3 regions of the Psychrobacillus sp. FSL K6-2836 genome follow, and region 1 is predicted to be linked to each of the others. Evidence: a T-box and tRNA genes for the amino acid it is inferred to sense, from the RefSeq annotation. Region 1 holds a T-box; the other regions hold tRNA genes.
What was found. The T-box of region 1 lies ahead of alaS (alanine--tRNA ligase). A T-box ahead of a tRNA ligase gene usually reads a tRNA of that ligase, here a tRNA-Ala.
Positions count from the first base shown of each region.

Region 2: it has a tRNA-Ala gene. The T-box ahead of alaS (alanine--tRNA ligase) is inferred to sense a tRNA for this amino acid. The anticodon was not compared.
Region 3: it has a tRNA-Ala gene. The T-box ahead of alaS (alanine--tRNA ligase) is inferred to sense a tRNA for this amino acid. The anticodon was not compared.

Region 1 covers NZ_JBBOOM010000001.1:3,934,056-3,944,046, forward strand. The annotation lists gene recD2 (SF1B family DNA helicase RecD2) at 1-2,338, shown strand, start outside; T-box leader at 2,375-2,587, shown strand; gene alaS (alanine--tRNA ligase) at 2,792-5,425, shown strand; gene MKY37_RS19050 (IreB family regulatory phosphoprotein) at 5,504-5,770, shown strand; gene ruvX (Holliday junction resolvase RuvX) at 5,773-6,192, shown strand; gene MKY37_RS19060 (DUF1292 domain-containing protein) at 6,204-6,500, shown strand; gene mltG (endolytic transglycosylase MltG) at 6,791-7,909, shown strand; gene MKY37_RS19070 (O-methyltransferase) at 8,025-8,660, shown strand; gene MKY37_RS19075 (peptidase U32 family protein) at 8,666-9,595, shown strand; gene MKY37_RS19080 (peptidase U32 family protein) at 9,671-9,991, shown strand, end outside.
Region 2 covers NZ_JBBOOM010000001.1:2,097,893-2,107,883, reverse strand. The annotation lists rRNA gene MKY37_RS09805 (16S ribosomal RNA) at 1-1,458, shown strand, start outside; rRNA gene MKY37_RS09800 (23S ribosomal RNA) at 1,694-4,622, shown strand; rRNA gene rrf (5S ribosomal RNA) at 4,742-4,857, shown strand; tRNA gene MKY37_RS09790 (tRNA-Val) at 4,882-4,957, shown strand; tRNA gene MKY37_RS09785 (tRNA-Thr) at 4,971-5,046, shown strand; tRNA gene MKY37_RS09780 (tRNA-Lys) at 5,053-5,125, shown strand; tRNA gene MKY37_RS09775 (tRNA-Leu) at 5,151-5,235, shown strand; tRNA gene MKY37_RS09770 (tRNA-Gly) at 5,253-5,327, shown strand; tRNA gene MKY37_RS09765 (tRNA-Leu) at 5,343-5,431, shown strand; tRNA gene MKY37_RS09760 (tRNA-Arg) at 5,447-5,523, shown strand; tRNA gene MKY37_RS09755 (tRNA-Pro) at 5,529-5,605, shown strand; tRNA gene MKY37_RS09750 (tRNA-Ala) at 5,618-5,693, shown strand; rRNA gene MKY37_RS09745 (16S ribosomal RNA) at 5,830-7,383, shown strand; tRNA gene MKY37_RS09740 (tRNA-Ile) at 7,478-7,554, shown strand; tRNA gene MKY37_RS09735 (tRNA-Ala) at 7,572-7,647, shown strand; rRNA gene MKY37_RS09730 (23S ribosomal RNA) at 7,801-9,991, shown strand, end outside.
Region 3 covers NZ_JBBOOM010000001.1:2,423,264-2,433,254, forward strand. The annotation lists rRNA gene MKY37_RS11450 (23S ribosomal RNA) at 1-1,857, shown strand, start outside; rRNA gene rrf (5S ribosomal RNA) at 2,042-2,157, shown strand; tRNA gene MKY37_RS11460 (tRNA-Asn) at 2,810-2,884, shown strand; tRNA gene MKY37_RS11465 (tRNA-Thr) at 2,898-2,970, shown strand; tRNA gene MKY37_RS11470 (tRNA-Val) at 3,129-3,204, shown strand; tRNA gene MKY37_RS11475 (tRNA-Tyr) at 3,225-3,308, shown strand; tRNA gene MKY37_RS11480 (tRNA-Gln) at 3,314-3,388, shown strand; tRNA gene MKY37_RS11485 (tRNA-Ala) at 3,415-3,487, shown strand; gene MKY37_RS11490 (GNAT family N-acetyltransferase) at 3,600-4,190, shown strand; gene rocF (arginase) at 4,261-5,160, shown strand; gene sigW (RNA polymerase sigma factor SigW) at 5,382-5,954, shown strand; gene MKY37_RS11505 (zf-HC2 domain-containing protein) at 5,972-6,601, shown strand; gene cdaA (diadenylate cyclase CdaA) at 6,721-7,554, shown strand; gene MKY37_RS11515 (CdaR family protein) at 7,547-8,818, shown strand; gene glmM (phosphoglucosamine mutase) at 8,856-9,991, shown strand, end outside.

The sequences.
Region 1 (9,991 bases):
TTCTATCATAAAAGTAAAAATCAAATCCACAAACACTACATACACCGACAAAGAAGTAATAGTATCGGGTTATTTCCCCCCATTAGTACTGGAAGAACCATATAAATTCATTGGTTATATTAAAAATCATCCAAAATATGGTGTTCAATTCCAAGTGGAAACGTTTCAAAAAGAAGTACCTGCGACGGAGCAAGGAATCATTCATTATCTATCGAGTGATATGTTCACTGGTATAGGTCGCAAAACAGCAGAACAAATTGTTAAAAAACTCGGACCAAACGCCATTAACAAAATATTAGATGACCCAGAAGCACTAGATGTAGTGCCACGTCTTTCTGAAGAGAAAAAACAAACACTACGAGCAGTATTAGAACAAAATTTAGGCTTGGAAAAAGTGATGATTCAACTCAACGAATGGGGATTTGGACCTCAAGTAGCTATGAAAATCTATCAAGCATATAGAGAAGAAACAATCACCATCCTTACTAAAAATCCATTTCGTCTAATTGAAGAGGTTGAGGGTGTAGGTTTTGTTCGAGCTGACGAGCTTGGCTATAAATTAGGTATTCAAGGTAACCACCCAGATCGTATTAAGGCAGCAATCTATCACCTGCTTCAAACTGCTTCTTTAGGTGAAGGTCATGTATTTTTATACGCAGAGCAATTATTAGAATCAGTTAAAAAGTTATTAGAAAATGCGCAGCGTGAAGAAATTCCGTATGAGGCAATTAGTAAATGCTGCATTGAACTCGCTGAAGAAAGTCGGATAGTAGGAGAAGTGAATCGTTTTTATATTCCTTCTTTATATTTTTCCGAAGTTGGAATTGGTTCAAAAATTGAAACGCTTCTAGCTGAAAATGATACGCATCATCAATTTCCCTTAGCAGAGATGAAAAAGCATCTTGGGGGTATTGAAGAACGTTTAGGGGTGCAATATGCCCCGACTCAGATTAATGCGATTGAGACAGCGCTAAATGCAAGTATGACCTTACTAACGGGAGGTCCTGGTACGGGTAAAACAACAGTTGTCCGAGGGATTGTTGAACTATATGCAGAGCTACATGGCCTTTCATTGGATCCGAAGGAATGGTTAAAGGACAAAAAACCTTTTCCGATAGTTTTAGCTGCTCCAACTGGTAGAGCGGCCAAGCGCCTAAGCGAATCAACAGAACTTCCGGCTATGACTATCCATAGATTATTAGGCTTTACTGGCCAAGAGGATTCTGATGTAGTAGGTAAAGAAATAGAAGGAAAACTAATTATCATTGATGAAACATCTATGTTAGATACTTGGTTAGGACATCAATTACTAAAGGCTATTCCAAAAGACGCCCAAGTTATTTTTGTTGGAGACCAAGATCAACTTCCGCCGGTAGGACCAGGGCAGGTATTAAAGGATTTGCTTGCTTCTAAACGAATTCCTACAGTTGAACTTAAAGATATTTACCGACAAGCAGAAGGATCCTCAATTATAGAACTGGCACATGAAATGAAGCAAGGACTGGTTCCGGCATCTCTATTAGACAAGACAAAGGATCGTTCATTCATAAAAGCTACTACCGATCAGATCCCGAAAGTGGTGGAGCAAGTATTAAAAAGTGCATTATCCAAAGGACATTCCATTCGGGAAATGCAAGTATTAGCACCTATGTATAGAGGTCCAGCAGGTATTGACGCACTTAACAAAATGATCCAGGAAATGGTCAACCCAAATACTGACGGAAAGCGAAAAGAAATGCTATTTGGTGAAACTATCTATCGTATTGGAGACAAAGTACTTCAACTAGTAAATCAACCAGAGAGTCATGTATTTAATGGAGATATGGGGGAAGTTATTAGTATTTTCAGAGCTGCAGAAACAGTTGAGAAAAAAGAAATGCTAATTGTTTCATTTGATGGCAATGAAGTAACCTACGAAAAAAATGATTTGAATCAGCTAACACTTGCTTATTGCTGTTCAGTCCATAAATCACAGGGTAGTGAATTTCAAACGGTTATTATGCCTATAACGAGAAGTTATATGAAAATGCTAAGACGAAATTTACTATATACAGGAATAACTCGTGCTAAAAACTTTCTCATCTTATGTGGAGATCCTGAAGTATTTAAGTTTGGAGTTCAAAGAACTGATGATCTTCAGCGATTAACTACGTTAAAAGATCGTTTATCTAATGTAGACGAATCTGAGCAAGAAGATAAAGAAATAATAAAAGAATTAGCATCAGATGAGACTCAAACTGACTTAACTTACTTAACTGCTGAAAATTATCATAAGATCGACCCCCTTTTTGGCATGAATGGTGTCACACCGTATCAATTTATGGATACAGACAATTGACACAGGACGATTTGTTTTTTATAATCAATTGCATATAGTAAAATGTTGACGGAGAAAGTACTAATTGTTATCTGACTAGAGATGAATTCCTTGGCTGAAAGAATTCACTGAACTAACATATAGGAAAGCTACTCCTGAGTACAGTTAAAACCTGTCGTTCGGCCGCGTTAAGGCTTCTTGAGAGACATAGTAGGAAAATCTGCTATGTAACTAGGGTGGTACCGCGAAACAACAGCTTTCGTCCCTTTTTTAGGGATGAGGGCTTTTTTTATTTGTTTTGGTTTTTAGATATCACTTGTGAAGTGATTGGGATTACTCGCGGTCGAAGATAGTTTACTGGCGAAACGGGATTTATAAAAAAAATTAATACTTTTAGTTTTTCGTCTCGAGTAATGTCAGCATTAAATTAAATCTTTAAAGTTTACTAATACAAATTATTAGGAGGAACTAAACATGAAACAATTAACAGGTGCTCAAATTAGACAAATGTATTTAGACTTTTTTATGGAAAAAGGTCATTCCCAGGAACCATCAGCTCCACTTGTACCTATCAACGACCCATCTTTACTTTGGATAAACAGTGGTGTAGCTACATTAAAAAAATATTTTGACGGGCGTGTTGTTCCTGAAAACCCTCGTATTACGAATGCGCAAAAATCCATTCGTACAAACGATATTGAGAACGTTGGAAAAACAGCAAGACATCATACTTTCTTTGAAATGTTAGGAAACTTTTCTATTGGCGACTACTTCAAAAAAGAAGCAATCCAATATGCATGGGAGTTTTTAACAGATTCCAAGTGGATGGCATTCGAACCGGAAAAGTTATCTATTACTATTCATCCAGAAGACGAAGAAGCATATAATATTTGGAAGGATGAAATTGGAATTCCGGAAGAAAGACTTATTCGATTGGAAGGTAACTTCTGGGATATTGGAGAAGGTCCAAGTGGTCCGAACTCGGAGATTTTCTATGATCGTGGAGAAAGCTATGGCAATGATTTGAATGATCCTGAGTTGTATCCGGGAGGGGAAAATGAGCGTTACTTAGAAATTTGGAATTTAGTGTTCTCCGAATTCAATCATAATCCAGACAATACCTACACACCATTACCAAAACAAAATATTGATACTGGTATGGGACTAGAGCGTATGGCAAGTGTAGTCCAAAATGTTCCAACAAACTTTGATACAGATTTATTTATGCCAATTATTCGTCAAACAGAAATGATTTCTGGTAAACCATATCGTGCAAATGATGTGGATGATACTGCATTTAAAGTAATTGCTGACCACGTTCGTACAGTTGCTTTTGCTATTGGAGATGGTGCTTTACCATCAAACGAGGGAAGAGGTTATGTCCTTAGAAGATTACTTCGCAGAGCAGTTCGTTTTGCAAAACAATTAGGGATAGAAAAGCCATTCTTATATGAACTCGTACCAGTAGTAGGGAAAATCATGCAAGACTTCTACCCGGAAGTAACAGAAAAACAGGATTTCATCATGCGTGTTATGAAAACGGAAGAAGAAAGATTCCATGAAACGCTTCATGATGGCCTAGCTATATTAGAAAAAGTTATTGAAGAACAGCGAGCTAAAGGTGAATCTTCAATTCCAGGAACAACGACGTTTACGTTATACGATACGTACGGATTCCCAATTGAATTAACGGAAGAATATGCAGAAGAAGCAAATATGACTGTTGACCATGAAGGGTTCAAATCAGAAATGGAAGCTCAACGTGCTCGTGCTCGTGCAGCTCGTCAAAATGTAGATTCTATGCAAGTACAATCCGAAGTGTTTGGAAATCTACATGATGAAAGTGAATTTATTGGATATGACACAATGTCTGTATCTACAAAAGTTACTTCAATTGTGCGGGATCAAGTATTAGTAAAAACAGCACACGAAGGTGAGGAAGTTAAAGTAGTTTTAACAAAAACACCTTTCTACGCTGAAAGTGGTGGGCAAATTGCCGATCATGGAGTAATTGAAAACGATACATTTAGAGGATATGTAAAAGATGTCCAAAAAGCTCCAAATGGACAAAACTTACACACAGTTGTTATTGAATCAGGAGAGATCATTACAGATGCAGAAGTTTTGGCTACTGTCGACAATTCTCTTCGTGGACACACGATTAAAAATCACTCTGCTACACATATTTTACATCAAGCTTTGAAAGATGTATTAGGAACTCATGTAAACCAAGCTGGTTCTTATGTTGGTCCTGATCGTTTACGTTTTGACTTTTCTCATTTTGGACAAGTAACAACAGAAGAGCTTGAACAAATAGAACGTATAGTTAATGAAAAAGTGTGGGATAATATCCCGGTAGTTACTGGCTTCCATAATATTGATGAAGCAAAACAAATGGGAGCAATGGCATTATTCGGCGAAAAATATGGTGATATTGTAAGAGTAGTAAAAATGGGGGATTTCTCATTAGAGCTATGTGGTGGTATTCATGTTCAAAACACTTCAGAAATTGGATTCTTTAAAATACTTTCTGAAAGTGGAATCGGAGCGGGTACTAGACGTATTGAGGCTGTAACGGGTAAAGGTGCTTATGAAATAGTTAAAGAAGAAGAACATATGTTAAACGAAGCAGCAAATTTATTGAAGGCACAGCCAAAAGATTTAGTGAATAAGGTTGCTCAAACACTATTAGAGCTAAAAAATGTTCAAAAAGACAATGAGTCATTATCTGCGAAAATAGCAAATAGCCAAGCTTCTTCTGTATTGTCATCAGCGCAAAAAGTGAATGATGTTACTGTGTTATCCGTAAAAGTAGATGCGAAGGATAATAACCAATTACGTCAAATGATGGACGATTTAAAACAAAAGCTGGAAAAAGCGGTCATTGTTTTAGGTGCAGTTGATGGGGATAAAGTAATGATTTCCGCAGGAGTAACAAAGGATATAGTTGGTGGGAACTACCATGCTGGAAATATCGTCAAACTAGTGGCGGAGCAATGCGGAGGTAAAGGTGGAGGTCGTCCAGACTTTGCAATGGCTGGTGCTAAAGATGCAAGTAAGTTGGAGGCTGCTTTAAGTTCTGTATTGGATTATATTAAATCTCTTTAAACTATTTCCAAAATAGGGTATACTGATACAATAGATACATTAGTTTACTAACTACAAATGGAAAGCGAGGTGCTGATCATGAGCTCTTTTGATAAAACGATGAAATTTAATTTCCCTGAAGAATCGATGGAACAAGAAGTAAAGCATGTGATGATACAAGTTCACTCTGCACTAGAAGAAAAAGGGTATAATTCTATCAATCAAATTGTAGGCTATTTATTGTCAGGTGATCCAGCTTATATTCCTCGCCATCAAGATGCACGTAATATGATTCGAAAACTTGAACGAGATGAAATATTAGAAGAACTAGTGAAGTTTTATATCAAAAAAAATAATGAGGCTTAATGATGCGAATTATGGGGTTAGACGTTGGTTCTCGTACCGTTGGAGTGGCAATTAGTGATGCACTTGGTTGGACTGCACAAGGTATTGAAACGATAAAAATACATGAAGAAAATTTAGAATTTGGTCTAGAACGAATTGATGAACTCGTGAAAGAGCATAATGTAACAGAATTTGTTGTAGGTTTTCCGAAAAACATGAATAATTCTATTGGTCCACGTGCTGAGGCTTCTGAACAATATGCCAAGCTATTAACCGAGAAATATCAATTACCCGTAACATTATGGGATGAACGATTGACAACGATGGCTGCAGAACGTATGTTAATAGATGCTGATGTTAGCCGTAAGAAACGTAAGCTAGTGATCGACAAGATGGCTGCTGTAATGATCTTACAAGGCTTTCTTGATAGAAAAAATAGATGAGGTGACTGCAAATGGACCACGGTCAAGAGAATATAACAATTGTAGATGAGAGTGGAAACGAGCAACTTTGTAACGTGCTTTTCACATTTGAATCAGATGAATTTGGAAAATCATATGTACTTTATTATCCAATAGGTGCTGAAGAAGATGAAAATGAAGAAATCGAAATTCATGCATCATCCTTTGTACCAAATGAAGACGGAGAAGATGGAGAATTACTTCCGGTCGAGTCTGATGCAGAATGGGATATGATCGAAGAAATGTTAAGTACATTTTTAGATGAGCAAGAAGACGAAGACGAAGAATAAGATTATTTATTCAAGGTGGATGAGGGAAGCCTCATTCACCTTTTTCTTTGTTTAGTTCTTCTTTATATAGTTCAAGTTATCCAATAACGAACTTACCTGCTTCAAAATATTGCAAGAGGTCAACGGACAACCAATAGCATCCCTAAAATTTCAATCGGTAATAATATCGAATAATGTCTGTCCAAAGCCCCTCGAAAACAATAGAAACAGGTTTCTGCTTAGATGGTACTTGGGTTTTTGTTCTTTTATATGTTTTCTTGTATAATGAGATTGATAAAGGGGGAGAACCCGTGGAAAATGAGACAAAAAAAGATATTATGTTTAATAAAATGAAAAATAAGAAAAAAGAAGTGAAACTTGTTAGAAAAATTGTTTTAATCATTACCTTTCTAGTAATAATCGTTGGAGGTATAGGTGGCTTAGTTGTCTATAATTATGTAGAATCAGCTTTGCTTCCATTAGATCCCAATTCTGAAGATACAATCACAGTGGACATCCCAATCGGATCAGGATTAGACACCATCTCCAACGAGTTGGAAGAAAGTGGAATTATAAAAAACGCTAAAATTTTCAAGTATTATGCGAAGTTCAATAATGAATCTCAATTTCAAGCTGGAGAGTATAGTTTAACGAAGGCAATGACATTAGATGAAATTATTGAAAGTTTAAAAACAGGTAAAGTTTACAGAGAACCAGTTTTCTCCTTGACTATTCCTGAAGGATTAACAATCGAGCAAATTGGACAAGTAGTTGAAAAAAATACAAACCATTCTGCAGATGATTTCTTTACGCTCGTAACAAGCGAGGAATTTGTGGATAGAATGATGATTAAATATCCAAATTTATTAGGTGCAGAGATAAAAGGTGAAAATGTACGCTATGCATTAGAAGGATATCTCTTCCCAGCGACCTATCCATTTTTCGAGGCAAATCCTTCTATCGAGTCAATAGTAGATACAATGCTTGCTAATACGGATAAAGTAGTAACTTCGTACGTAGACCTATTGCAAGCAGAGGAAAAATCAGTTCACTGGCTATTGACATTTGCATCTTTGTTAGAGGAAGAGGCTACAGCCCAAACAGATCGAGCAACTATAGCAAGTGTGTTTTATAACCGTATCGATGAAGGGATGCCTCTACAAACAGATCCAACTGTCTTATACGCAAAAGGGACACATAAAGATCGTGTTTTATTTGAAGATTTAGAGTTTGATAACCCTTATAATACGTATCAAAATACAGGATTACCACCTGGACCAATCGCAAATGCTGGTAAAACATCTATCGAAGCTGCACTGGATCCAAGTGATACCGATTATTTTTACTTCTTAGCAGATAAAGAAGGAACTAATCACTTTTCTGTGACTTATGATGAGCATCTTCAAAAAATTGACGAATTCTTAAAATAATTAGGCTGCAGGAGAGGGAGTGATGTCGCATTCCTTCTCCTGCTATGTTATTATAAGAGTTGTTTTTTTACATAATAGGGATTACTATTTTATTGACCTAAAGGGGTTAGCTTAGATGAATATAAGTGATGATTTTTTGAAGGATCTGATTAAGCCTAGATCCGCTATTTTTTTGGAAATGGAGCAATATGCAAAAGATAATCATGTACCCATTATGCAACTGATGGGTATGGAATCGTTATTGCAACTTCTTTCTTTACAAAAACCTAAGTCTATTTTAGAACTAGGAACTGCGATTGGTTACTCTTCTATGCGTATGGCAACTAAACTAGAGCGAACATCCATTGTAACTATTGAGCGAGATGAAACAAAGGCAGAATTGGCCAAAAATTATATAGAGCGTGCGGATTTGCAACACCAAATTCGAGTAATTGTTGGAGATGCATTAGAAATTTCACAAAAAGAGCTTGAAGACTCCAAATTTGACGCTATTTTCATTGATGCAGCTAAAGGTCAGTACAAAAACTTCTTCGAAAAATATGCCCCATTTTTGAATGAAAATGGTGTTATTTATTGTGACAATTTATTGTTAAATGGACTGTCCGAATTACCAATGAGTGAAGTGCCTAGAAGAAAAAGAACTATGGTCCGAAACCAACATCAATTTATGGAGTGGCTGATGAATCATCCGGATTATGATACCGCATTCTTACCGGTTGGAGACGGAATGTTAGTAAGTATTAAGAGGTGAAAGGTATGAATAAAACAGAATTATTAGTTACGCCAACAAATATTAGTCACTTAGAAGAGTTAATGGTTGCAGGAGCGGATGCCTTTTTAGTAGGTGAACAATTTTTTGGTCTAAGACTTCCAGGAGAATTTACATTAAAAGAAATTGAAACAGCAAGAATGCTCACTACTAAGCAAAACAAAAAGCTATATGTGGCGATGAATGCCCTTTTCCATAACGACAAACTTGAAGCACTAGCACCTTACATGAAAAAACTTCAGGCAATCGGCATAGATGGAATTGTTTTTGGTGATCCAGCCGTCATTATAGCTAGACGAGAAGCTGAGGTAACCATTCCCTTACATTGGAATACAGAACAAACCGCAACTAATTATTTTACAGCGAATTATTGGGGGAAACGTGGGTCTACCAGAGCTGTCCTTGCAAGAGAACTAAGCCTAGATGAGGTAGTGGAAGTAAAAGAAAATGCTGAGGTTCAAATAGAAGTGCAAGTCCACGGTATGACTTGTATTTTTCAATCGAAGCGGTCACTGTTAGGTAATTATTTCTTATTCCAAGACAAAGCAATGGAAGTTGAAAATCGCTCGAAAAATAAAAATATGTTTTTACACGACAAAGAACGTTCTAATAAATATCCGATTTATGAGGATATCAATGGTACGCATATTTTCAGTCCAAACGATATGTGTATGATTGATGAACTGGATGAGTTATTAGATGCAGAAATTGATAGTTTAAAAATAGATGGAATCTTACAAGACCCTTCCTATGTAACGGCTGTTACAAGCTATTATCGTCAAGCTATCGATGCTTATTATGAATCGCGTGCTGCTTATAAAGCTTGCAAAAAAGATTTATTTAACAAAATTGAAGAAATTCAACCTGCATTAAGACCATTAGATACCGGCTTTTTCTTTAAAGAAACTGTGTATTAAAGAAGATTGTTATTGTAATTATATATAACTGAAAAGATTTATGATGCTATTCAGTTAGGAGAGGGTAGGTTTTATTTGCTTAATACTAAAATAGATAAAATAAGTGAGCTAATTGATGGTAAACGTGTTATTACGAAAAAACCCGAATTATTAGCGCCTGCTGGAAGTTTAGAAAAGCTAAAAATTGCCGTGCATTATGGTGCCGATGCCGTATTTATAGGTGGACGAGAATTTGGACTTCGATCTAATGCGGGGAATTTTTCAATAGATGAAATGCGTGAAGGGGTAGAATTTGCTAGTCGGTATGGTGCTAAAGTGTACGTGACCACAAATATATTCGCCCACAATGAAAATATGGATGGTTTAGAAGAATATCTACAAGCAGTTGAATCTGCC
Region 2 (9,991 bases), 1.8 Mb from region 1:
TTAGCGGCGGACGGGTGAGTAACACGTGGGCAACCTGCCCTGTAGATTGGGATAACTCCGGGAAACCGGGGCTAATACCGAATAATCCATTTCCTCACATGGGGAAATGTTAAAAGACGGTCTCGGCTGTCACTACAGGATGGGCCCGCGGCGCATTAGCTAGTTGGTGAGGTAACGGCTCACCAAGGCGACGATGCGTAGCCGACCTGAGAGGGTGATCGGCCACACTGGGACTGAGACACGGCCCAGACTCCTACGGGAGGCAGCAGTAGGGAATCTTCCACAATGGACGAAAGTCTGATGGAGCAATGCCGCGTGAGTGAAGAAGGTTTTCGGATCGTAAAACTCTGTTGTGAGGGAAGAACAAGTACGAGAGTAACTGCTCGTACCTTGACGGTACCTCATTAGAAAGCCACGGCTAACTACGTGCCAGCAGCCGCGGTAATACGTAGGTGGCAAGCGTTGTCCGGAATTATTGGGCGTAAAGCGCGCGCAGGCGGTCCTTTAAGTCTGATGTGAAATCCCACGGCTCAACCGTGGAAGGTCATTGGAAACTGGGGGACTTGAGTACAGAAGAGGAAAGCGGAATTCCAAGTGTAGCGGTGAAATGCGTAGAGATTTGGAGGAACACCAGTGGCGAAGGCGGCTTTCTGGTCTGTAACTGACGCTGAGGCGCGAAAGCGTGGGGAGCAAACAGGATTAGATACCCTGGTAGTCCACGCCGTAAACGATGAGTGCTAAGTGTTAGGGGGTTTCCGCCCCTTAGTGCTGCAGCTAACGCATTAAGCACTCCGCCTGGGGAGTACGGTCGCAAGACTGAAACTCAAAGGAATTGACGGGGGCCCGCACAAGCGGTGGAGCATGTGGTTTAATTCGAAGCAACGCGAAGAACCTTACCAGGTCTTGACATCCCGCTGACCGCTCTAGAGATAGAGTTTTCCCTTCGGGGACAGCGGTGACAGGTGGTGCATGGTTGTCGTCAGCTCGTGTCGTGAGATGTTGGGTTAAGTCCCGCAACGAGCGCAACCCTTGATCTTAGTTGCCAGCATTTAGTTGGGCACTCTAAGGTGACTGCCGGTGATAAACCGGAGGAAGGTGGGGATGACGTCAAATCATCATGCCCCTTATGACCTGGGCTACACACGTGCTACAATGGACGGTACAGAGGGTCGCAACCCCGCGAGGGTGAGCAAATCCCATAAAACCGTTCTCAGTTCGGATTGTAGGCTGCAACTCGCCTACATGAAGCCGGAATCGCTAGTAATCGTGGATCAGCATGCCACGGTGAATACGTTCCCGGGCCTTGTACACACCGCCCGTCACACCACGAGAGTTTGTAACACCCGAAGTCGGTGGGGTAACCCTTACGGGAGCCAGCCGCCGAAGGTGGGACAGATGATTGGGGTGAAGTCGTAACAAGGTAGCCGTATCGGAAGGTGCGGCTGGATCACCTCCTTTCTAAGGATAATATCGGAATACAGATCTTTATCTGTATCTTAACGTTTTGCAGTTCAGTTTTGAATGTTCATTTTTATATGAAGATTCAACGCTTGCTCCTGCGATTACTCGTCGCAAAGTGAGCAAAACCTTTGTTCTTTGAAAACTGGATAAAACGACATTGAAACAATAAACAACAAGAAATTCTGTTGTGATTATTTACGTAATCACGACGTGTAAGACTTTTTAACTTTTAGGTTAAGTTAATAAGGGCGCACGGTGAATGCCTTGGCACTAGGAGTCGACGAAGGACGGCACTAACACCGATATGCTTCGGGGAGCTGTAAGTGAGCTTTGATCCGGAGATTTCCGAATGGGGAAACCCACTGTTCGTAATGGAGCAGTACATTTGCGTGAATACATAGCGCATCTGAGACACACCCAGGGAACTGAAACATCTAAGTACCTGGAGGAAGAGAAAGAAAAATCGATTCCCTGAGTAGCGGCGAGCGAAACGGGAATAGCCCAAACCAAGAGGCTTGCCTCTTGGGGTTGTAGGACACTCTACATAGAGTTACAAAGGAATGAGTTAGACGAAGCGATCTGGAAAGGTCCGCAGGATAGGGTAAAAGCCCCGTAGTCCAAAATTCATTCTCTCTTGAGTGTATCCTGAGTACGGCGGAACACGTGAAATTCCGTCGGAATCCGGGAGGACCATCTCCCAAGGCTAAATACTACCTAGTGACCGATAGTGAACCAGTACCGTGAGGGAAAGGTGAAAAGCACCCCGGAAGGGGAGTGAAATAGATCCTGAAACCGTGTGCCTACAAGTAGTTAGAGCCCGTTAATGGGTGATAGCGTGCCTTTTGTAGAATGAACCGGCGAGTTACGATTACATGCAAGGTTAAGTTGAGAAGACGGAGCCGCAGCGAAAGCGAGTCTGAATAGGGCGAATGAGTATGTGGTCGTAGACCCGAAACCAGGTGATCTACCCATGTCCAGGATGAAGGTAAGGTAACACTTACTGGAGGTCCGAACCCACGCACGTTGAAAAGTGCGGGGATGAGGTGTGGGTAGCGGAGAAATTCCAATCGAACCTGGAGATAGCTGGTTCTCTCCGAAATAGCTTTAGGGCTAGCCTCAAACGTTAGAATCTTGGAGGTAGAGCACTGTTTGGACTAGGGGCCCATCCCGGGTTACCGAATTCAGACAAACTCCGAATGCCAATGATTTATGTTTGGGAGTCAGACTGCGAGTGATAAGATCCGTAGTCAAGAGGGAAACAGCCCAGACCACCAGCTAAGGTCCCAAAGTATTTGTTAAGTGGAAAAGGATGTGGCGTTGCTTAGACAACCAGGATGTTGGCTTAGAAGCAGCCATCATTTAAAGAGTGCGTAATAGCTCACTGGTCGAGTGACGCTGCGCCGAAAATGTATCGGGGCTAAACAAATCACCGAAGCTGTGGATTGATACCTTTGGTATCAGTGGTAGGAGAGCGTTCTAAGGGCGTTGAAGTCAGACCGGAAGGACTGGTGGAGCGCTTAGAAGTGAGAATGCCGGTATGAGTAGCGAAAGACGGGTGAGAATCCCGTCCACCGTATGACTAAGGTTTCCTGAGGAAGGCTCGTCCGCTCAGGGTTAGTCGGGACCTAAGCCGAGGCCGATAGGCGTAGGCGATGGATAACAGGTTGATATTCCTGTACCACCAAACCACCGTTTGAGTAATGGGGGGACGCAGAAGGATAGGGTAAGCATGCTGTTGGTTATGCATGTCCAAGCAGTAAGGTGTGAATGTAGGCAAATCCGCATTCTATAACATTGAGCTGTGATGGCGAGGACGTATGTCCGGAGTTCCTGATTTCACACTGCCAAGAAAAGCCTCTAGCGAGGTGATAGGTGCCCGTACCGCAAACCGACACAGGTAGTCGAGGAGAGAATCCTAAGGTGAGCGAGAGAACTCTCGTTAAGGAACTCGGCAAAATGACCCCGTAACTTCGGGAGAAGGGGTGCTCTTTAGGGTGAATAGCCTTGAAGAGCCGCAGTGAATAGGCCCAGGCGACTGTTTAGCAAAAACACAGGTCTCTGCAAAACCGTAAGGTGAAGTATAGGGGCTGACGCCTGCCCGGTGCTGGAAGGTTAAGAGGAGTGCTTAGCGCAAGCGAAGGTGCGAATTGAAGCCCCAGTAAACGGCGGCCGTAACTATAACGGTCCTAAGGTAGCGAAATTCCTTGTCGGGTAAGTTCCGACCCGCACGAAAGGCGTAACGATCTGGGCACTGTCTCAACGAGAGACTCGGTGAAATTATAGTACCTGTGAAGATGCAGGTTACCCGCGACAGGACGGAAAGACCCCGTGGAGCTTTACTATAGCTTGATATTGAATTTTGGTGCAACTTGTACAGGATAGGCAGGAGCCATAGAGCCCGGAGCGCCAGCTTCGGAGGAGGCGTCGGTGGGATACTGCCCTGGTTGTATTGAAATTCTAACCCATACCCGTAACCCGGGTAGGAGACAGTGTCAGGCGGGTAGTTTGACTGGGGCGGTCGCCTCCTAAAGTGTAACGGAGGCGCCCAAAGGTTCCCTCAGAATGGTTGGAAATCATTCGAAGAGTGTAAAGGCAGAAGGGAGCTTGACTGCGAGACCTACAAGTCGAGCAGGGTCGAAAGACGGGCTTAGTGATCCGGTGGTTCCGCATGGAAGGGCCATCGCTCAACGGATAAAAGCTACCCCGGGGATAACAGGCTTATCTCCCCCAAGAGTCCACATCGACGGGGAGGTTTGGCACCTCGATGTCGGCTCATCGCATCCTGGGGCTGTAGTCGGTCCCAAGGGTTGGGCTGTTCGCCCATTAAAGCGGTACGCGAGCTGGGTTCAGAACGTCGTGAGACAGTTCGGTCCCTATCCGTCGTGGGCGTAGGAAATTTGAGAGGAGCTGTCCTTAGTACGAGAGGACCGGGATGGACACACCGCTGGTGTACCAGTTGTTCTGCCAAGAGCATCGCTGGGTAGCTATGTGTGGACGGGATAAGTGCTGAAAGCATCTAAGCACGAAGCCCCCCTCAAGATGAGATTTCCCATTACGCAAGTAAGTAAGATCCCTCAAAGACGATGAGGTAGATAGGTTCGGGGTGGAAGCGTGGCGACACGTGCAGCTGACGAATACTAATCGATCGAGGACTTAACCAAATTTGTTTATCGTAACAATGTCGTTTATCCAGTTTTGAAAGAATAAATTTTTATTAAATAACTCTTGCATTATTCTACAGAGTTGTTATAATAAAACATGTCTTTCAAAAGTATTCAAGTCTAGTGATGATGGCGAAGAGGTCACACCCGTTCCCATACCGAACACGGAAGTTAAGCTCTTCAGCGCCGATGGTAGTTGGGGGTCTCCCCCTGTGAGAGTAGGACGTCGCTGGGCTTGCAATAAAATTATATTTCCCATGGAGGATTAGCTCAGCTGGGAGAGCATCTGCCTTACAAGCAGAGGGTCGGCGGTTCGAGCCCGTCATCCTCCACCATATATTTACTCCTGCCGGAGTAGCTCAACTGGTAGAGCAACTGACTTGTAATCAGTAGGTTGAGGGTTCAAGTCCTTTCTCCGGCACCATTTTTCGAGCCATTAGCTCAGTTGGTAGAGCATCTGACTTTTAATCAGAGGGTCGTAGGTTCGAATCCTACATGGCTCATCACTTTTTATAGTGAATATATATTGCGGGTGTGGCGGAACTGGCAGACGCACTAGACTTAGGATCTAGCGCCGCAAGGCGTGGGGGTTCGACTCCCTTCACCCGCACCATTTAATTTAATAACCGAGCGGAAGTAGTTCAGTGGTAGAACACCACCTTGCCAAGGTGGGGGTCGCGAGTTCGAACCTCGTCTTCCGCTCCAAAGATTCATTAAAGTGCCGGGGTGGCGGAACTGGCAGACGCACAGGACTTAAAATCCTGCGGTAGGTGACTACCGTACCGGTTCGATTCCGGTCCTCGGCACCACTTTTATGAAACATTGCGCTCGTAGCTCAATTGGATAGAGCACTTGACTACGAATCAAGAGGTTGCAGGTTCGAGTCCTGCCGAGCGCACCATATAACGGGAAGTAGCTCAGCTTGGTAGAGCACTTGGTTTGGGACCAAGGGGTCGCAGGTTCGAATCCTGTCTTCCCGACCAGTTATTATTTTAGGGGCCTTAGCTCAGCTGGGAGAGCGCCTGCCTTGCACGCAGGAGGTCAGCGGTTCGATCCCGCTAGGCTCCACCATGAACATTGAAAACTGAACATGCAAAACGTTAAGACATACAGCTTATCAGCTAACTTGTTAGAATGATAAGCAAAACAATTTTGACATCATTTAATGATGATGCCAGCAAAACAAAATGAGCTTTTTAAGTTCTCTATTATGGAGAGTTTGATCCTGGCTCAGGACGAACGCTGGCGGCATGCCTAATACATGCAAGTCGAGCGAATGACGAAGAAGCTTGCTTCTTCTGATTTAGCGGCGGACGGGTGAGTAACACGTGGGCAACCTGCCCTGTAGATTGGGATAACTCCGGGAAACCGGGGCTAATACCGAATAATCCATTTCCTCACATGGGGAAATGTTAAAAGACGGTCTCGGCTGTCACTACAGGATGGGCCCGCGGCGCATTAGCTAGTTGGTGAGGTAACGGCTCACCAAGGCGACGATGCGTAGCCGACCTGAGAGGGTGATCGGCCACACTGGGACTGAGACACGGCCCAGACTCCTACGGGAGGCAGCAGTAGGGAATCTTCCACAATGGACGAAAGTCTGATGGAGCAATGCCGCGTGAGTGAAGAAGGTTTTCGGATCGTAAAACTCTGTTGTGAGGGAAGAACAAGTACGAGAGTAACTGCTCGTACCTTGACGGTACCTCATTAGAAAGCCACGGCTAACTACGTGCCAGCAGCCGCGGTAATACGTAGGTGGCAAGCGTTGTCCGGAATTATTGGGCGTAAAGCGCGCGCAGGCGGTCCTTTAAGTCTGATGTGAAATCCCACGGCTCAACCGTGGAAGGTCATTGGAAACTGGGGGACTTGAGTACAGAAGAGGAAAGCGGAATTCCAAGTGTAGCGGTGAAATGCGTAGAGATTTGGAGGAACACCAGTGGCGAAGGCGGCTTTCTGGTCTGTAACTGACGCTGAGGCGCGAAAGCGTGGGGAGCAAACAGGATTAGATACCCTGGTAGTCCACGCCGTAAACGATGAGTGCTAAGTGTTAGGGGGTTTCCGCCCCTTAGTGCTGCAGCTAACGCATTAAGCACTCCGCCTGGGGAGTACGGTCGCAAGACTGAAACTCAAAGGAATTGACGGGGGCCCGCACAAGCGGTGGAGCATGTGGTTTAATTCGAAGCAACGCGAAGAACCTTACCAGGTCTTGACATCCCGCTGACCGCTCTAGAGATAGAGTTTTCCCTTCGGGGACAGCGGTGACAGGTGGTGCATGGTTGTCGTCAGCTCGTGTCGTGAGATGTTGGGTTAAGTCCCGCAACGAGCGCAACCCTTGATCTTAGTTGCCAGCATTTAGTTGGGCACTCTAAGGTGACTGCCGGTGATAAACCGGAGGAAGGTGGGGATGACGTCAAATCATCATGCCCCTTATGACCTGGGCTACACACGTGCTACAATGGACGGTACAGAGGGTCGCAACCCCGCGAGGGTGAGCAAATCCCATAAAACCGTTCTCAGTTCGGATTGTAGGCTGCAACTCGCCTACATGAAGCCGGAATCGCTAGTAATCGTGGATCAGCATGCCACGGTGAATACGTTCCCGGGCCTTGTACACACCGCCCGTCACACCACGAGAGTTTGTAACACCCGAAGTCGGTGGGGTAACCCTTACGGGAGCCAGCCGCCGAAGGTGGGACAGATGATTGGGGTGAAGTCGTAACAAGGTAGCCGTATCGGAAGGTGCGGCTGGATCACCTCCTTTCTAAGGATAATATCGGAATACAGATTTTTATCTGTATCTTAACGTTTTGCAGTTCAGTTTTGAATGTTCATATTAATATATGGAAATTCAAAGAGGGCCTATAGCTCAGCTGGTTAGAGCGCACGCCTGATAAGCGTGAGGTCGATGGTTCGAGTCCATTTAGGCCCACCATACCCTTTTTTTGTTTCGGGGCCTTAGCTCAGCTGGGAGAGCGCCTGCCTTGCACGCAGGAGGTCAGCGGTTCGATCCCGCTAGGCTCCACCAAAAATTTATAATTTGCTTCTGCGATTATTCGTCGCAAAGGGCAAAACCTTTGTTCTTTGAAAACTGGATAAAACGACATTGAAACAATAAACAACAAGAAATTCTGTTGTGATTATTTACGTAATCATGACGTGTAAGACTTTTTAACTTTTAGGTTAAGTTAATAAGGGCGCACGGTGAATGCCTTGGCACTAGGAGTCGACGAAGGACGGCACTAACACCGATATGCTTCGGGGAGCTGTAAGTGAGCTTTGATCCGGAGATTTCCGAATGGGGAAACCCACTGTTCGTAATGGAGCAGTACATTTGCGTGAATACATAGCGCATCTGAGACACACCCAGGGAACTGAAACATCTAAGTACCTGGAGGAAGAGAAAGAAAAATCGATTCCCTGAGTAGCGGCGAGCGAAACGGGAATAGCCCAAACCAAGAGGCTTGCCTCTTGGGGTTGTAGGACACTCTACATAGAGTTACAAAGGAATGAGTTAGACGAAGCGATCTGGAAAGGTCCGCAGGATAGGGTAAAAGCCCCGTAGTCCAAAATTCATTCTCTCTTGAGTGTATCCTGAGTACGGCGGAACACGTGAAATTCCGTCGGAATCCGGGAGGACCATCTCCCAAGGCTAAATACTACCTAGTGACCGATAGTGAACCAGTACCGTGAGGGAAAGGTGAAAAGCACCCCGGAAGGGGAGTGAAATAGATCCTGAAACCGTGTGCCTACAAGTAGTTAGAGCCCGTTAATGGGTGATAGCGTGCCTTTTGTAGAATGAACCGGCGAGTTACGATTACATGCAAGGTTAAGTTGAGAAGACGGAGCCGCAGCGAAAGCGAGTCTGAATAGGGCGAATGAGTATGTGGTCGTAGACCCGAAACCAGGTGATCTACCCATGTCCAGGATGAAGGTAAGGTAACACTTACTGGAGGTCCGAACCCACGCACGTTGAAAAGTGCGGGGATGAGGTGTGGGTAGCGGAGAAATTCCAATCGAACCTGGAGATAGCTGGTTCTCTCCGAAATAGCTTTAGGGCTAGCCTCAAACGTTAGAATCTTGGAGGTAGAGCACTGTTTGGACTAGGGGCCCATCCCGGGTTACCGAATTCAGACAAACTCCGAATGCCAATGATTTATGTTTGGGAGTCAGACTGCGAGTGATAAGATCCGTAGTCAAGAGGGAAACAGCCCAGACCACCAGCTAAGGTCCCAAAGTATTTGTTAAGTGGAAAAGGATGTGGCGTTGCTTAGACAACCAGGATGTTGGCTTAGAAGCAGCCATCATTTAAAGAGTGCGTAATAGCTCACTGGTCGAGTGACGCTGCGCCGAAAATGTATCGGGGCTAAACAAATCACCGAAGCTGTGGATTGATACCTTTGGTATCAGTGGTAGGAGAGCGTTCTAAGGGCGTTGAAGTCAGACCGGAAGGACTGGTGGAGCGCTTAGAAGTGAGAATGCCGGTATGAGTAGCGAAAGACGGGTGAGAATCCCGTCCACCGTATGACTAAGGTTTCCTGAGGAAGGCTCGTCCGCTCAGGGTTAGTCGGGACCTAAGCCGAGGCCGATAGGCGTAGGCGATGGATAACAGGTTGATATTCCTGTACCACCAAACCACCGTTTGAGTAATGGGGGGACGCAGAAGGATAGGGTAAGCATGCTGTTGGTTATGCATGTCCAAGCAGTAAGGTGTGAATGTAGGCAAATCCGCATTCTATAACATTGAGCTGTGATGGCGAGGACGTATGTCCGGAGTTCCTGATTTCACACTGCCAAGAAAAGCCTCTAGCGAGGTGATAGGTGCCCGTACCGCAAACCGACACAGGTAGTCGAGGAGAGAATCCTAAGGTGAGCGAGAGAACTCTCGTTAAGGAACTCGGCAAAATGACCCCGTAACTTCGGGAGAAGGGGTGCTCTTTAGGGTGAATAGCCTTGAAGAGCCGCAGTGAATAGGCCCAGGCGACTGTTTAGCAAAAACACAGGTCTCTGCAAAACCGTAAGGTGAAGTATAGGGGCTGACGCCTGCCCGGTGCTGGAAGGTTAAGAGGAGTGCTTAGCGCAAGCGAAGGTGCGAATTGAAGCCCCAGTAAACGGCGGCCGTAACTATAACGGTCCTAAGGTAGCGAAATTCCTTGTCGGGTAAGTTCCGACCCGCACGAAAGGCGTAACGATCTGGGCACTGTCTCAACGAGAGACTCGGTGAAATTATAGTACCTGTGAAGATGCAGGTTACCCGCGACAGGACGGAAAGACCCCGTGGAGCTTTACTATAGCTTGATATTGAATTTTGGTGCAACTTGTACAGGATAGGCAGGAGCCATAGAGCCCGGAGCGCCAGCTTCGGAGGAGGC
Region 3 (9,991 bases), 1.5 Mb from region 1:
AAAGGATGTGGCGTTGCTTAGACAACCAGGATGTTGGCTTAGAAGCAGCCATCATTTAAAGAGTGCGTAATAGCTCACTGGTCGAGTGACGCTGCGCCGAAAATGTATCGGGGCTAAACAAATCACCGAAGCTGTGGATTGATACCTTTGGTATCAGTGGTAGGAGAGCGTTCTAAGGGCGTTGAAGTCAGACCGGAAGGACTGGTGGAGCGCTTAGAAGTGAGAATGCCGGTATGAGTAGCGAAAGACGGGTGAGAATCCCGTCCACCGTATGACTAAGGTTTCCTGAGGAAGGCTCGTCCGCTCAGGGTTAGTCGGGACCTAAGCCGAGGCCGATAGGCGTAGGCGATGGATAACAGGTTGATATTCCTGTACCACCAAACCACCGTTTGAGTAATGGGGGGACGCAGAAGGATAGGGTAAGCATGCTGTTGGTTATGCATGTCCAAGCAGTAAGGTGTGAATGTAGGCAAATCCGCATTCTATAACATTGAGCTGTGATGGCGAGGACGTATGTCCGGAGTTCCTGATTTCACACTGCCAAGAAAAGCCTCTAGCGAGGTGATAGGTGCCCGTACCGCAAACCGACACAGGTAGTCGAGGAGAGAATCCTAAGGTGAGCGAGAGAACTCTCGTTAAGGAACTCGGCAAAATGACCCCGTAACTTCGGGAGAAGGGGTGCTCTTTAGGGTGAATAGCCTTGAAGAGCCGCAGTGAATAGGCCCAGGCGACTGTTTAGCAAAAACACAGGTCTCTGCAAAACCGTAAGGTGAAGTATAGGGGCTGACGCCTGCCCGGTGCTGGAAGGTTAAGAGGAGTGCTTAGCGCAAGCGAAGGTGCGAATTGAAGCCCCAGTAAACGGCGGCCGTAACTATAACGGTCCTAAGGTAGCGAAATTCCTTGTCGGGTAAGTTCCGACCCGCACGAAAGGCGTAACGATCTGGGCACTGTCTCAACGAGAGACTCGGTGAAATTATAGTACCTGTGAAGATGCAGGTTACCCGCGACAGGACGGAAAGACCCCGTGGAGCTTTACTATAGCTTGATATTGAATTTTGGTGCAACTTGTACAGGATAGGCAGGAGCCATAGAGCCCGGAGCGCCAGCTTCGGAGGAGGCGTCGGTGGGATACTGCCCTGGTTGTATTGAAATTCTAACCCATACCCGTAACCCGGGTAGGAGACAGTGTCAGGCGGGTAGTTTGACTGGGGCGGTCGCCTCCTAAAGTGTAACGGAGGCGCCCAAAGGTTCCCTCAGAATGGTTGGAAATCATTCGAAGAGTGTAAAGGCAGAAGGGAGCTTGACTGCGAGACCTACAAGTCGAGCAGGGTCGAAAGACGGGCTTAGTGATCCGGTGGTTCCGCATGGAAGGGCCATCGCTCAACGGATAAAAGCTACCCCGGGGATAACAGGCTTATCTCCCCCAAGAGTCCACATCGACGGGGAGGTTTGGCACCTCGATGTCGGCTCATCGCATCCTGGGGCTGTAGTCGGTCCCAAGGGTTGGGCTGTTCGCCCATTAAAGCGGTACGCGAGCTGGGTTCAGAACGTCGTGAGACAGTTCGGTCCCTATCCGTCGTGGGCGTAGGAAATTTGAGAGGAGCTGTCCTTAGTACGAGAGGACCGGGATGGACACACCGCTGGTGTACCAGTTGTTCTGCCAAGAGCATCGCTGGGTAGCTATGTGTGGACGGGATAAGTGCTGAAAGCATCTAAGCACGAAGCCCCCCTCAAGATGAGATTTCCCATTACGCAAGTAAGTAAGATCCCTCAAAGACGATGAGGTAGATAGGTTCGGGGTGGAAGCGTGGCGACACGTGCAGCTGACGAATACTAATCGATCGAGGACTTAACCAAATTTGTTTCAGTTCCAATGTCGTTTATCCAGTTTTGAGTGAACAAACACTCTATATATGAGGGTTTCAAGATACAAGCAGTGCTAGGAAACAAGTGAGAGAAAGAAGGAACGTACTAACGTACGTGACTGACGGATCGAATGAAGTTGACAACGCAATGCGCCGTATATTGAAAGCCGAATGAGTCTAGTGATGATGGCGAAGAGGTCACACCCGTTCCCATACCGAACACGGAAGTTAAGCTCTTCAGCGCCGATGGTAGTTGGGGGTCTCCCCCTGTGAGAGTAGGACGTCGCTGGGCACCAAAGAAAAGTCGTTACCGAGTAATTGGTAGCGGCTTTTTTGTGTTAAAAAATAAGCCGTAGGTAGTCTATCTCTATAAGAAAGTATGCGAGAAAGTAGAGGGGCAAAGAGTTCAAGGAAGCAAGTGAGAGAGACTCGGAGCGTATAACATACGCGATAATTGAACGAGTGCGGCTGACAAAAAAATCTGCCGCCCCTCTGCTTTCGCAGCCCCGGCCACAGAAGTAAAGCTCTTGCGCCGATGGTAGTTGGGGGTCTCCTCCTGTGAGAGTAGGACGTCGCTGGGCACCAAAGAAAAGTCGATACCGAGAGATCTCGGTATCGACTTTTTGTATGGATTTGAGTACATAGATAGTCAAAAATGGCTGGATATAAATGTTACTTTAAATATCAAAAAAGAATATTCTTTTTACTACCTTCACATTGGTCTAGTTATGAATAAGTATAGTCTCTTGTAATTAGTGAAGACGTTGTATAACACACGATGATAGGCATGATTGTGTAAATTCATTTCCCAATAGGAGAATTCTCTTGCCGTAAAATAGGGATATAAGCTATAAAAGAATACTTTTTATCAATTCTTTAAATACAGACTTGAAATTTTAAAAAGAGTTGCTATAATTATATTTGTACTTTAAATAGATAAACGTTCCGAAGTAGCTCAGTGGTAGAGCAATCGACTGTTAATCGATCGGTCGTAGGTTCGAGTCCTACCTTCGGAGCCATTTTTTTGTCTTTGCTTCCATAGCTCAGTAGGTAGAGTGCTTCCATGGTAAGGAAGAGGTCACCGGTTCAAATCCGGTTGGAAGCTTCACTACAATTTATTTAAGGAAAAAACTTGTCCTAATGTCAGATATATGATATTATAGTTCTTGTCTGGTTTTGACATAAACAAGCAGTATTTTTATCTGAATGAATAATAGTAGTTCAAGATGGAAAACTATAGTGTACTAGTATTTTTTAAACCCAGGAGGATTAGCTCAGCTGGGAGAGCATCTGCCTTACAAGCAGAGGGTCGGCGGTTCGAGCCCGTCATCCTCCACCATTATATTTAAATTTAGCTTTGGAGGGGTAGCGAAGTGGCTAAACGCGGCGGACTGTAAATCCGCTCCTTAGGGTTCGGCGGTTCGAATCCGTCCCCCTCCACCAGTTATTGGGGTATAGCCAAGCGGTAAGGCAATGGATTTTGATTCCATCATGCCCTGGTTCGAATCCAGGTACCCCAGCCAACCGTATTCTGATATAAAAATTACATGGGGCCTTAGCTCAGCTGGGAGAGCGCCTGCCTTGCACGCAGGAGGTCAGCGGTTCGATCCCGCTAGGCTCCATAAATATTATAGTAAAACTCTTTCAACCCATAGTTGAAAGAGTTTTTTTTTGCAAGAAAAAATACTTTTCAATATAGCGTAGTTTCCTTTATGATGAAATAAAAAAAGTGAGGTGGCTGTTTTGAGTGAGATATTAACTTATGGGGATGTGACTTTACGTCCAATACTAGTTTCGGATTATGAACTATTGTGGAAATTGTATGAACCGGAGATATTTGAATATATGTTAAATAAGATTGAAAGCAAAGAACAGCTAGAACAATGGCTGAATGCTGGAATTTATCAAATGAATGTGGCAAAAACTGCTTTGGCATTTGTAGTAGTAAATACAGATACGAAAGAAATTATGGGCACCACTCGTATTTATGGGGTGGATCAGACAAATTATAGCTGCGAGATAGGCTCTACTTTCTATGGGAAACAATATCAGCGTACGCACGTAAATACAACATGTAAGTACTTACTGTTAAAGTATTGCTTTGAGCAAATAGGTATGATTCGAGTTCAGTTTAAAACAGATGAATTGAATCTGTCTTCTCAAAGGGCAATCGAACGAATTGGCGGTAAAAAAGAGGGTATACTGCGTAATGAACGAATACGATCTAACGGCTCTGCTCGAAATGCGGTTGTATACTCAATCATTGAAAGTGAATGGTCGGAAGTGAAATACAAGCTTGTTCAATTAATGAATAAATATTCGTAATTATGCTTGGTTGAGCCAAACACCATTTAGCATTTACAATGGAAGTAACAACTTAAGGGGGTATAAAATAATGAGTAAATTAAACATTTCAATTATAGGGGTTCCAATGGACCTGGGTCAAAATAGACGAGGCGTCGATATGGGACCAAGTGCAATACGGTATGCGGGCGTAGTAGAAAGACTTCAAGAGCTTGGGCACTCAGTAGATGATGTTGGGGATATTGCGATTGGAAGAAGAGAGACATCTCAAAATACTAAATTACGTAATCTAGAAGAAGTAGTTGCAGCGAATACAATACTTGCTAATCGAGTTCACGATATTATTGGTGAAGGTAATTTTCCGATAGTACTTGGTGGTGATCATAGTATTGCTATAGGTACACTTGCAGGGTTAGCAGATCGTTATGATAATCTAGGAGTTATTTGGTATGATGCTCATGCAGACTTAAATACAGCCGAAACATCTCCTTCTGGAAATATCCATGGGATGCCACTTGCTGTAAGTATTGGCTTAGGTCATGAAGCGCTCGTGAATATTCGAGATTTTGCTCCAAAGATTAAACCAGAGAATGTTGTGATTATTGGTGCTCGTTCAGTTGATCCGGGAGAACGTGATCTTATTAGAGAAAAAGGGATTAAAGTATTCTCCATGCATGAAATTGACAAGCTTGGAATGTCGGAAGTAATGACTCAAACAATTCAGTATTTTAAGGATCGTAAAGTTGATGGGGTTCATCTTTCACTCGATTTAGATGGTTTAGATCCTTTATATACACCTGGGGTAGGAACTCCAGTAGCTGGAGGCATTACATACAGAGAAAGTCATTTAGCGATGGAAATGCTATATGCTTCAGAGATGGTTACTTCAGCTGAATTCGTAGAAGTAAATCCAATTCTCGATGAAAAAAATAAAACGGCTGATGTAGCGGTAGGATTAATGGGGTCACTATTAGGGGAAAGTCTTGTATAAAAATTTTTATTGTAACTAGTAGTGCTCAAAATAGAACGTTAAAACAGGTAAGGTATATCTCTGATAAGAAAAAGCGGACATGCAGTCTGCTTTTTTCTTTTTGATAATCCACACAAAGATGGAAATGTTTGATAATATTAAGATATAAAAAAAATGAAACCTGTTGATACCTTCATACGTATAGGTAAGACAGCCGCATGGAGCGGGGGCGAAATTACACGATGGATGCGTTAGTGAATAAACGAATAAAGCAAATATTAAAGGGCGATAAAGACGCATTCGCGGAGATTGTCGACCTGTATCAGCATAGGTTATATCAAATATGTTATAGGATGCTTGGTAACCGTCATGAGGCAGAGGATATAGCTCAGGAAGCGTTTGTCCGTGCTTTTATTAATATTCATACATTTGATCAAAAAAGAAAGTTTTCAACTTGGCTGTATCGAATTGCAACAAATTTATGTATTGATCGTATTCGGAAAAAGAAGCCGGATTACTATTTAGATGCGGAAGTTAGGGGTACAGAAGGACTTGATATGTATTCGCAAATAGCAGCGACTGATGAACTTCCAGAAGAAGAACTCATGAAGCTTGAACTACAGGAGCGTATACAGTATGAAATTAGTAGACTCCCTGATAAATATAGATCAGCTATCGTATTAAAATATATGGAAGAATTATCTCTGCAAGAAATAAGTGAGATATTAGATTTACCACTTGGAACAGTTAAAACAAGAATTCATAGAGGACGAGAAGCGCTTAGAAAACAGCTAAGCAGACAGCCTCATATCTAATATAGGAGGGAATCAAGATGAATGCGTGTCCAGAACGAATTGTTCACTTTATGCACGAATATTTAGATGGTGAAATCAGCCGTGAACATGAGCTGGAACTTAAATCTCATTTGCAATCATGCAAGGCTTGTCAAGCTCATATGCATGAGTTAAGCAATGTTGTTGCTTTCGTCAAAGGAGCTGCTCATATAGAAGCGCCAAATGATTTCAATCATTCTGTTATAGCTAGGTTACCAAAAGAAAAGTCCCATGCAGGAGTAAGTAAATGGTTGCGACGCCATCCAGTTCTTGCAGCTGCTGCAATGTTCCTTTTGTTGATGAGTAGTGCACTTTTTACAAACTTTAATGATGAGAAACAATTCTCCTTTACTAAACAAGAAAACGTTCTTGTGGAGGGAGAAACGGTTATTATACCCGAAGGACAAGTCGTTAAAGGTGATTTGGTCGTTCGTAACGGGGATGTTCAGATTGACGGAGAATTAGATGGAAACTTAACCATTATCAATGGATCTAAATATATGGCTTCTACTGCAGTAATTACCGGAACTAGTGAAGAAATCAATGAAGCTTTTGATTGGCTATGGTACAACATTAAAGATGGTGCGAAGGAAGTCGTCTCCTTCTTTGAAAAAGATGAGACAAAATAATGAAAAAGTCTATCCGTATATATTTTGGATAGACTTTTTTAGTTCCAAAAGCGAGGGATTTTCGTAATTATGTTATACTTAATTAGAATGGATTAGTGATGAAAAGTGGGGGATGCCACATGTCGTTTATGGAGCAATTTACAGATTTAATGCCAGTAAACGTTATTGTAAATATTTTGGATGTTTTATTTGTATGGTTTGTTATTTATAAAGTTATCACCTTAATAAAAGGAACTAAAGCAGTTCAATTGTTAAAAGGAATTTTTGTCATTGTCATTGCCCGAGTTGTGACTGACTTTTTTGGCTTAAATACGCTTGATTGGTTATTGGATCGAGTAATTGAGTATGGTTTCTTGGCAATTATTATTATTTTCCAACCAGAAATAAGAAGAGCGCTTGAGCAGATAGGTAGAGGAAAGCTATTCTCTAGAAGCACAATGCAAGTGGAAGAAGAGCAAGGTCGACTAATTACAGCAATGACGAAATCGATTAGTTATATGGCTAAAAGACGAATCGGAGCACTCATCTCTATAGAGAGAGAAACTGGTTTGACAGATTATATAGAAACGGGTATCCCGCTAAACTCCTATATCACATCAGAGCTACTTATTAATATATTCATCCCGAACACTCCACTTCATGATGGCGCTGTTATTATTAAAAAAGATACAATTGCTTCAGCAGCTTCCTATTTGCCGCTATCCGAAAGTCCTTTCATATCGAAAGAGCTAGGTACGAGGCATCGAGCTGCAATTGGCTTGAGTGAAGTGACGGATGCTATAACAATTGTTGTTTCAGAAGAAACTGGTGCGATTAGCTTAACTTCAAATGGAGATTTACGAAGAGATTTATCGATAGAGGAATTCGAGTCCCATTTAACTCGCCTTTGGTTTCCAAAGGAGGAGCAAGTAACTTCTTCTAAATGGTTGTGGAGGGGGAAACAAAATGGATAAGATGATGAATAATCCATGGTTCTTGCGAATAATTGCACTAGTATTAGCAATTGCACTTTTTATAAGTGTGAAAAGTGATATAGAAAGAGATAATACTAATAGAAGCAGCAATGATGTCGATGTAATTCGTGATATACCTCTGGAAGTTTATTATGACGATGATAATCTGGTAGTTACTGGTCCACCAAAGACCGTTAACGTAAATGTAGAAGGTCCTAGTCAATTGGTGTTATCGGCTAAATTGATGAAGGATTTTAAAGTATTTGTGGATCTTCGAGAACTAGCTATTGGTACTCATCGAGTTCCGATTGCAACGGAAAACTTCCCTGAAAAACTAAATATACGAACAGATCCTTTGTATGTGGATGTTGTGATCGAAGAGCGTATATCTCGAGAATTTAGCGTAGAAACGGACATGAATGAAAGCCTGTTAGCTGATAACTATGTGGTGAAGTCCTATGAGGTGAAACCACAAAAAGTAACGGTAACAGGAGCAAAAAGTGTTATTAATAGCATAGGTTATGTAAAAGCTACTATTTCAGGAGATCAAGGTATCAATAAGTCCTTTGATCAAGAAACAACGGTTAAAGTACTTGATCTAGACTTAAATAAGCTAGACGTTGTCGTTGAACCAAATTCTGTTCAAGTAAGTGTAAAAATTGAAGAGTATAGTAAAGAGGTACCGATAGCTCTAGTGAAACAAGGTAAACCCAAAGAAGGGGTCACCATAAATGGACTAACTACAAAGACAGAAAAAATTCGATTATATGGACCAAAATCAGTCCTTGATAAAATAGATCAGTTAAATGTCGATGTAGATATAAGTAAAATAGAAAAGTCTGGTAGCTTTGATATGAAACTAGCTGTACCAGAAGGGGTTACGAAATTATCTAAAGAAGCAGTAGAGATTACTGGCGACGTTACAATTACTTCTGACCCTGATGCGGAAGAAACAGATGAACAGGAAGAACCTGTCTCGACAATTACAGAAAAATCATTTGACCAAGTAGCCATCAATGTGAGAGGACTACCAGATAAACTGGTTAGTAATTTCGAAAAACCAGCAGACGGCATCGTCTCGGTTGTTGCAAAAGGAACAGCAGAGGCTTTAGACAAGGTTCAATTAAACAATTTTTCTGTATACGTAGAAGCAACTAATTCGGAGGTGGGAGAAAGCGTTCTTCCAATCCAAGTAGAGGGTTCATCTGATATAGAATGGGAAACTTCTGAACAAGAAGCAGTCCTTACGGTTAAAGAAGCTTAATAGGTTGTACAACAGGTTTTTAAGGAGAGAAGAATAAATGGAAAAATATTTTGGTACAGATGGAGTTAGAGGCGTTGCAAACTCAGAGCTAACACCAGAACTTGCATTTAAATTAGGTAGAGTTGGTGGATATATACTAACGAAGGAAGTAACAGAACGTCCGAAAGTATTGATTGGTCGGGATACTCGTATATCTGGTCACATGCTAGAGGGTGCACTTGTGGCTGGCCTTTTATCCGTAGGGGTTGAGGTAATGCGTCTAGGCGTTGTTAGTACACCTGCAGTAGCTTATTTAACAAGAGCAATGAGTGCAAGTGCTGGTGTGATGATTTCTGCCTCTCATAACCCTGTGGCAGATAACGGTATTAAATTCTTTGGCTCGGATGGATTTAAATTAACTGATGGACAAGAGGAAGAAATTGAGCAGCTATTAGATAGAGATATAGATGAATTACCACGTCCAACCGGAGCAGGTGTCGGAACGGTATCTGATTACTTCGAAGGTGGTCAAAAATACATTCAGTATTTGAAACAAACTATAGATGAAGAATTTGTAGGGATCCATGTAGCCCTGGACTGTGCAAATGGTTCAACATCGTCTCTTGGAACGCACGTATTTGCTGATTTAGATGCAGATCTATCTACAATGGGATCTTCACCAAATGGATTGAATATTAATGATGGCGTCGGTTCTACACATCCAGAAAACTTAGCGAAGTTTGTTCTAGAAAAAGGAGCAGATGTTGGGCTTGCTTTTGACGGAGATGGAGATCGACTAATTGCGGTAGATGAAAAAGGACAAATTGTAGATGGTGACCAAATTATGTATATTTGTGCCAAACATCTACATGCGAATGGACGTCTAAATAACGGGACAGTTGTTTCCACTGTGATGAGTAATATGGGCTTCTATAAAGCATTAGAAACACATGATATGGCAAGTGTTAAAACTGCGGTTGGAGATCGATACGTAGTAGAAGAGATGAAAAAGAATGGCTTCAACCTGGGCGGAGAGCAGTCAGGGCATATTATTTTCCTTGATTATAATACAACGGGTGATGGTTTATTAAGTGGTTTACAGCTCGTGAATATTATGAAAATAACAGGTAAAAAACTTTCTGAGCTTGCTGCCGAAATGACGATCTATCCACAAAAGCTTATTAATGTTCGAGT